2 regions of the Roseateles microcysteis genome follow, and region 1 is predicted to be linked to the other one. Evidence: predicted binding sites of a transcription regulator. Region 1 holds the regulator's gene; the other holds the start of a gene.
The links. The regulator FliA, encoded in region 1, starts transcription of late flagellar genes. The targets are predictions, from matches to a motif close to CTAAAGTTTNNNNNNNNNNNGCCGNTA.
Positions count from the first base shown of each region.

Region 2: V3596_RS21450 (flagellin N-terminal helical domain-containing protein) is a predicted target of FliA. The motif match lies at 2,351-2,377, and genes of this name have one in related genera.

Region 1 is NZ_JBAJMV010000002.1:875,086-879,293, reverse strand. It holds gene flhF (flagellar biosynthesis protein FlhF) at 1-1,160, shown strand, start outside; gene V3596_RS08970 (flagellar biosynthesis protein) at 1,172-1,984, shown strand; gene V3596_RS08965 (RNA polymerase sigma factor FliA) at 2,002-2,715, shown strand; gene V3596_RS08960 (methyl-accepting chemotaxis protein) at 2,760-4,109, shown strand.
Region 2 is NZ_JBAJMV010000009.1:50,932-55,139, forward strand. It holds gene fliD (flagellar filament capping protein FliD) at 1-37, opposite strand, end outside; gene V3596_RS21445 (flagellin N-terminal helical domain-containing protein) at 191-1,048, opposite strand; gene V3596_RS21450 (flagellin N-terminal helical domain-containing protein) at 1,261-2,100, opposite strand; gene V3596_RS21455 (flagellin N-terminal helical domain-containing protein) at 2,509-3,348, opposite strand; gene V3596_RS21460 (tetratricopeptide repeat protein) at 4,055-4,208, shown strand, end outside.

The sequences.
Region 1 (4,208 bases):
CCCTGCAAGCCGCCCGCCGCCAGCGTGCCGAGGCCGCCTTGAAGGCGATGCAGCCGCGCCAGGCGCCTGCACCCGCGCCCGAACCCGCACCGCGCCGCATCACGCCGCCGGTGCTGCGCGACGAGATCCGCATCGACGCGCCGGCCGTCCCGACGCTGGCCGAGCGCGATGCCGGCCGCGGTCGTCGCGACCAGCAGGACATGATGAATGAGCTGCGCTCGATGAAGGGCCTGATCGAGGAGCGCTTCGGCGCCCTGGCTTTCATGGAGAAACTGCAGCGCCAGCCGGCCCAGGCTCAGCTGACGCAAAAGCTGCTGGAAGTCGGCTTTTCGCCGGCCCTGGTGCGCAAGCTGGTCGAAGGCATGCCTTCCGACCATCACAGCCCGGATGAAACCGCCTGGGCGGCCAATGTGCTGTCTCGCAATCTGCATACCGACGAGCATTCGCCGGCGCTGGAAGAGCAGGGCGGGGTGTTCGCCCTGATCGGCTCCACCGGCGTGGGCAAGACCACGACCACGGCCAAGATCGCCGCTGCCTTCGCTACCCGCTTCGGCGCAGCGAACCTGGGCCTGATCACGCTCGACGCCTACCGGGTTGGCGCCCACGAGCAGTTGCGCGCCTATGGCCGCATCCTCGGCGTGCCGGTGCACACGGCGCATGACCGCGCTTCGCTGGAAGACCTGCTGGAACTGCTGTCCAGCAAGAAGATGGTCCTGATCGACACGGCTGGCATGGCGCAGCGCGACACCCGCACCGCCGAGCTGCTGGACATGCTGGCGCACCGCAGCATCCGCAAGCTGCTGGTCGTCAATGCCGCCCAGCAGGGCGAAACCATCGACGACGTGGTCAGCGCCTGGCGTGCCACGCAGGCCCACGGCATCGTGCTGTCCAAGATCGACGAGGCGGTGCGCCTGGCACCGGCCCTGGACATCATGATCCGCCACAAGCTCAAGGTGATTGGCGTGACCAACGGCCAGCGCGTGCCCGAAGACTGGCATCGCCTCTCCAGCCCGGCCTTGGTGCAGCGTGCGCTGCGTGCCGTGTCGGCGCCGGCCTGGCGCATGGACGCGTCTGACGTCAACCTGATCTTCGCCGGCGGCCCCGCGCTGCCCGCCGCTGCGAATCCGAACGTCCACGCCCAACCGATGGGCAGCTTTTGAGGTCTTCGACCATGACGCGCGACCGCCAGGCTTTCAACTCCGCGCCGCTGGACCAGGCTGATGGCCTGCGCAAGCTCTTCTCCAGTTCGCGGGTGCGTTTCGTGCCGGTGCTGTCCAACCCGCATGTGGTCGGTTCCGGCGCGCTGCTGGAAGGCCTGTGCGCGGCTTTTGCCGAGCTTGGCCTGCACACACTGGTGGTCGATGCCGGCGAACTCTCGCCGCCGGCCAACGAGCTGGCCGCCATCGACTTGCCGGCCTGCGTCGAGCGCCTGTCGGATCACGTCTCCTACCTGTCAGCGCGCGGCTTGCCGATGCGCTACATCAACGCCCAGGGCTCTGCGGCGCAGTTCCTCGAGGCGGTGGCCGCCGCTTGCCCGCATGCCGACGTGGTCCTGCTGCATGCCAGCGCCGCTGAGCTGGCCCGCGTTGTGGCCACACGCGAGCTGCGCCCAGTGCTGCTGGCCGATACCGACCCGCGCTCGGTCACCCATGCCTACAGCGGCATGAAATGGCTGGCCCAGCGTGCCGGCCTGATGGTTTACAGCCTGCTGCTGGCCAGCCCGCCTCAATTGCGCCTGACCGGCCGGATCGCCCAGCAGATCAGTTCCTGCGCCGACGGCTTTCTCGGCGCGGTGCTCAGGGACTGGGCCTGCCTGGACCCGCGCCAGCCCGCCAGCGTGCCAATGTCCTCGGAAATGCGATTTCTCGCACGCGAGCTCTTGATTGCGGCGCCGCCTGGAGCGATGCTTGAGGTGTCGGCAGACGCCGCGCCATTGCGCCCCGTTGTCCGACACGCGCAGGGCGCCTCCGTGGCGACCCTCTGAAATCGCAGGAGACAACGATGTACACCGCCAAAGGTCGGCTTGAGACCTCTGCGATGCTCAAGCAGTACAGCCCCCTGGTGCGCCGCCTGGCCCATCAGATGATTGCCAAGCTGCCGGCCAATGTGGAACTCGATGACTTGATCCAGGTCGGCCTGATCGGCCTGACCGACGCGCTGTCGCGCTTTGACACCGCGCAAGGAGTGCAGTTCGAAACCTTTGCCACCCAGCGCATCCGCGGCGCCATGCTCGACGAGCTGCGCGGCGGCGACTGGATGAGCCGTGGCACCCGCCGCCAGCAGCGCGAAATCGAATCCGCAGTCCACAAGCTGGAGCAGCGTCTCGGCCGAGCGCCGCAGGAAAGCGAAATCGCCAAGGAAATGGGCCTGAGCCTGGGGGACTACCAGGAGTTGCTTGGCAAGGTGCGGGGCACCCAGCTCGTCTACCTGGAAGACATGTCGGGCGACGATGGCGACAACGACTACCTCGACCGCCATGTCGCCGACCCGGCCGCCAACCCGATGGCCATGCTGCAGGACCATCGCATGCGCGAGGCCCTGGTGCTGGCGATCACGAACCTGCCCGAGCGCGAGGGCTATGTCATGTCCATGTACTACGAACATGACATGAACCTGAAAGAGATCGCTGCGGTGCTCAAGGTCACCGAGTCGCGTGTCTGCCAGCTGCACAGCCAGGCCATTGCCCGCTTGCGGGTCAAGTTGCGCGACTGGTAACCTGCCCTGGTTGCGGCCGTCAGAGCCGCAGGGGAGACAGACGCATGTTCAGCAAGCGCAGCAGCGCGTTCACGGGCCCGTCGAGTCATTCGCCGGCCGAGCCAGCCGGCGTGAGCCCGCTGGAAACCATCAAGACGCTTTCGCGCACGGTCTCTACCGTGGGTCGGGACGCTGCCGAGGTGCGCGGCGTGATCGAAGACACCAAGAAGCATGTGCAGGCGCAGGGTGAAACCATGAGTGCGCTGGCCGGCGAGCTGGGCCAGGTCCAGCGCTCGCAGGCTGCCATCACCCAATGCACCCAACAGACCCGCGCGGCCGTCGAGCGTTCGCGCCAGGCACTGACCCGTCTGGACAGCGAGGTCGGCGGCATCGTGCAGAACCTCAAGCAAGTGGAAGACGCGGCCAGCCAGATCACCAAGATCGCCCTGCAGACGCGGCTCGTGGCCTTCAATGCCTCGGTCGAGGCCAAGCGTGCAGGTGAGGCCGGGCGCGGTTTCGGCGTGGTGGCTGACGCGGTGAAGGACCTGGCGGCGCAGGTCGAATCCTCGGCCAAGGCCATCATGAGCACGGTGACAACGCTGGACACCCGCATCGAGGCCTTCAGCCGCGAACTGCGCAGCGAAGGCAATGCCGGCCAGCAGCGTGGTGGCATTCATGCCTCGTTCGCTGAAATGGAAGGGGACGTTGCCGCCATCGATCAATCGGCCCAGGCCAGCCAGTCCACGATGCAGGCCCTGGCCGCTCGCGTCGAAAGCGCTGGCCTTGCAGTCCGCCGCGTGATGTCGGACCTGGACGTGGCCTTCGCCTGCAGCGACCGCTTCCTGAGCGTCTCGGAAACGCTGATCGAGCAGATTGCGCACAGCGGTGTCGAGGTCGAAGACTCGGCCTACATCCGCGCCGCGCAGGAGGCTGCGGGCGAGATTGCATCCTTGCTGGAGCTGGCGCTGAGCGAGGGCCGCATCCGCAGCGAGCAGCTCTTCGACACCAACTACCGGCCGATTGCGGGCAGCAATCCGGCCCAGGTACTGACCGGCTTCGTCGATCTGGCCGACCAGTTGTTTCCTGCGGTGCAGGAGCGCATGCTGCAACTCAGCGACAAGGTGGTGTTCTGCATCGCCGTGGACCGCAACGGCTACGTCGCGACCCACAACCGGGCCTACTGCCAACCCCAGCGCGCCGGCGATGTGGTCTGGAATACCGCCAACAGCCGCTACCGCCGCGTGTTCAACGACCGCACCGGCCTTGCATCGGCGCGCAACGAGAAGCCGTTCCTCCTGCAGACCTACCGGCGCGACATGGGCGGCGGCAAGTTCGTGATCATGAAAGAGGCCAGCGCACCAATCACGGTGAACGGCCGCCACTGGGGTGGCCTGCGTCTGGCCTTCAAGTTCTGAGCTGACACGCACGAACCGGGCGTGATCAATGTCCTGCCAGACGCGTCAAAGCGCTTGCCGGCACGGTGCTGCGTACCTACATTGAGCGCTGGAGACAAC
Region 2 (4,208 bases), on a different contig from region 1:
GGCCGCTGCCTATGCCTGCTGATGTGATGGTTGCCATGAGAGTTCTCCAGCGTCTCGAGGGCATGGCAGGTGCCAGGACCCCGGGCGGTTGCCGGTGTTGAGGCTTTTATCGACCAGTCCTGAAAAAACTTTAGGCCGGTTTTTGGCCGGCCCGTCAGTTTGCCGCAAAGGGCGCGATTGCTGCGGGCGATCAGCCGTTGCGCAGCAGCGAAAGCACTTGCTGAGGCAACTGGTTGGCCTGGGCCACCATGGCATTGCCAGCCTGCTGCAGGATCTGCGAGCGGGAGAGGGCCGAGGTTTCAGCCGCGTAGTCGGCGTCCATGATGCGGCTGCGTGCCGCGCTCTGGTTCTCGACCGAGATCATCAGGTTCGAGATCACGGCCTCGAAGCGGTTCTGCGTCGCACCCAGTGCCGCTCGCTGCTCGCTGGCCGTGTTGATCGCCAGGTCGATCGCGTCGATCACGGCGCCCAGCGTCGTCGGGTCGGAGGTGTCGTCGATGGTCGAGATCGTCGGGTCGGTGATCGCGATGATGGTCGGATCGACCGTCAGGTCGACCGTCGTCACGTCGATGGTGTCGTTGACCGAGGTGTTCGGGCCGACCTGGAAGGTCTGCGGTGTTGCCGCGTCCGCACCCAGAATGGTCTTGCCGTTGAAGGTGGTGCCGGCGATCACGCGCTGGATTTCCTTGGCCAGTTCCTGGTATTCCTTGCCCAGGCTCTTGCGGTCCGCGCTTGTGTTGGTGGCATTGCGTGCCTGCACCGCCAGTTCGCGCATCCGCTGCAAGGTATCGCTGACCTTGGCCAGCGCGCCTTCAGCCGTCTGCGCCAGCGAGATGCCGTCGTTGGCATTGCGGATCGCCACGTTCATGCCGCGCACCTGGGCGTTCATCCGCTCGGCAATCGCCAAGCCGGCCGCGTCATCCTTGGCCGAATTGACGCGCATGCCGGATGACAGGCGCTGCATCGCCACGGCCAGGGAGCCCTGAGAGTTGTTCAGGTTCCGCTGCGCGTTGATCGAGGCAATGTTCGTGTTAATGGTCTGGGGCATTTCAGCACTCCTGCAAATTCAGGCCGGGAGGCAGGATTCCACCTACCCGATGACTGAATTCTGCGAGTGCTCAAATTTTTCAAAAGCCCGATCAAGCGCCTAAATCACGGCCAAAAAGGAAGCGTCAGGCCCCGACCTTGAGGTCGGTGCCCAACACTTCCTGCGCTTTTGCTAACTGGATCGCGTGCGACGCGCGCGACCCCTGCCGCGCCTTACTGCAGCAGACGCAGCACTTGCTGCGGTTGCTGGTTGGCCTGCGAAATCATGGCCGTACCGGCTTGCTGCAGGATCTGCGCGCGGCTCAGGTTGGCGGTTTCCGAGGCGAAGTCCGCATCCATGATGCGGCTGCGGGCGGCGGTCTGGTTTTCCACCGAGATCTGCAGGTTGGAGATCACCGCGTCAAAGCGGTTCTGCGAGGCACCCAGCACGGCGCGCTCGGAGTTGGTGGTGTCCAGTGCCAGGTCGATGTTCTGGATGATGGTGTCCAGGTCGGTGCCCACCGTGGTGTCGTCGAACGTTGCGCCGGTGACCGCCGTGATCGTGGCGTCAGCCGTCATATCCCGGGTGACCACGTCGACGCGGTCGTTGGCTGTCGTGTTGGCGCCAATCTGGAAGGTCTGCGTGCCGGAGTCGGCGGCCAGGATCGCCTTGCCGTTGAAGGTCGTGCCGCCGGTGACGCGGACGATTTCCTTGGAGAGTTCGGCGAATTCCTTGCCCAGTGAGCCGATGTCGGTGGTGGTGTTGGTCGCGTTGCGGCCCTGCACGGCCAGTTCACGCATGCGCTGCAGTGCGTCGCCCACTTTGGAGAGCGCGCCTTCAGCCGTCTGGGCCAGCGAAATGCCGTCGTTGGCATTGCGGATCGCGACGGTCATGCCGCGAACCTGGGTGTTCATTCGCTCTGCAATCGCGAGGCCGGCGGCGTCGTCCTTGGCGGAGTTGACGCGCATGCCGGAAGACAGGCGCTGCATCGATGTGGCCATCGAGAGCTGAGAAGAAGCCTGATTGCGCTGAGCGTTCAGCGAAGCCAGGTTGGTATTGATGATCGCAGGCATTTTCAATCCTTTCGGTGTCTAAGGTTTCGGGTACTTGTCCGGTACTCGGGTAGCCTTCTTGCGGTTCGATAACTCGGCCGTCTCCACAGGGAAGAAGCCTTGCCGGTACGACCATGGCTTGCGCCTGGCCTCCTACCGTCCGCGTCCTGCCTAACTTCAATAAGGAATGCCTTGAGGGCAAGCCAATATGTCCATCGGCCGGCTGACCGGACAACGCAGTCCTCAAACATTTCGGACCCGTTGGATGTGTTATCGACGACACCTCGATCTACTTAAATCCTTTCTTGCATGGCGACGCCGGCCCGGCAATTTTTTGCCGGGCGGCGTTCTCAGGGTGCTTGGGCTGGCGGAGTGACTACTTCCGTAGTGACATCGGCCGTGGTCAGGGCCAGCGAGGCTGGCCCAGGGTCATCGAAGAAGCGACAGGACGTTCTGAGGCATCTGATTCGCCTGGGCGATCATTGCCGTACCGGCCTGCTGCAGAATCTGCGCGCGGCTCAGGTTGGCAGTTTCGGCAGCGAAGTCGGCGTCCATGATGCGGCTGCGGGCAGCCGTCTGGTTCTCCACCGAGATCTGCAGGTTCGAGATCACGGCATCGAAGCGGTTCTGCGAGGCGCCGAGCACGGCGCGTTCGGAGTTGACCGTGTCCAGCGCGGTGTCGATGTCGTCGATGATGGTATCCAGGTCGGCCTGGACGATGGTGTCGTCGAACGTGGCGCCGGTGACTGCCGTGATGGTGCCATCGGTGTTCATGTTCTTGGTGGCGACGTCCACGCGGTCATTGGCCGTGGTGTTGGCGCCGATCTGGAAGGTCTGCGTGCCGGAGTCGCCGGCCAGGATGGCGCGGCCGTTGAAGGTCGTGCCGCCGGTGACGCGCAGGATTTCGTTGGACAGTTCCTTGAATTCCTTGCCCAGCGAACCGAGGTCGGCCGTGGTGTTGGTGGCGTTGCGGCCTTGCACAGCCAGCTCACGCATGCGCTGCAGGTTGTCGCCGACCTTGGCCAGCGCGCCTTCAGCGGTTTGCGCCAGCGAAATGCCGTCGTTGGCATTGCGCATCGCCACGTTCATGCCGCGCACCTGGGTGCTCATGCGTTCGGCGATGGCCAGGCCGGCGGCGTCGTCCTTGGAGGAATTGACGCGCAGACCCGAGGACAGGCGCTGCATGGCGACGGAGACCGCCGCCTGCGAGTTGTTGATGTTTCGCTGTGAATTCAGCGAATTGATGTTGGTATTGATGACGGCGGGCATGATTTGCTCCTGTTTCAGCTACATAGACGAATGGCTAGGACCAGTGGCCTGTACCCCCACGGAACAAGGCCGACGTGAACCGAGCGCCCTTGCGGGCTCCCGTGACATGGCTACCCCTGGCCTTCCGGCCAACGATGTCCATACCGCCCAGCAGACAAGTTCACCAATCCAGCATCCTTGCGGATACCCGACCAACAGAGCCTTCTCTACCGGACCACGTGTCTGTTTCCAGACCCGTTGGAATGGGTATCGGACAAGCCAGCGCTGAACTTGAGCGCTGTTTGTCAATAGGCCGATCAATCGATAAGCGCCGTGCATTCCTGCCAGTTCTTCGCTTCACCGTGGGATGCACCTGTAGCGGGGTGCTGAAGCGAGATTGCCGTCATCAGATCCGGCAGGGTGGGGCGCTTGAGGGGTGGGGAGCTCTTGCCTGCTGCGTCTTTGTCAGTCCTGTTGCGAGTTCGTCTATTGAGTAGCTGAAACAGGCTCGCGGTCCAGGGAACTCCGGACCGCGCCGCCATGAATGGTTTTCGGCAGGGGCGCGCAGGGACAGGCTTTGATAAGCAGGGGGCGAATGGGTGCTTTTCTCACGAATGAACGGCAGGGGGCTGCCTAAAGTTCTCCCCATCGTGGCCGATACGCGCGCACCGCGCATGCATTGGAATCTTGTTCGGCGAGAGGCCCCGATCAACTTTTGGAGACTTCCATGCAAGCATGTGAGAACGCAGCCGGCCGTCAAGGTCGCGATGAAATCAGTGAGGAAGCAGCGATGTTGCTGGCGGCCGCCCGCAACGCCGCCTTCGCTGAAGCGAGTCAGGGCCGCCTGGGACACGGGCTGGACCTGCTTCAGGCTGCACTGC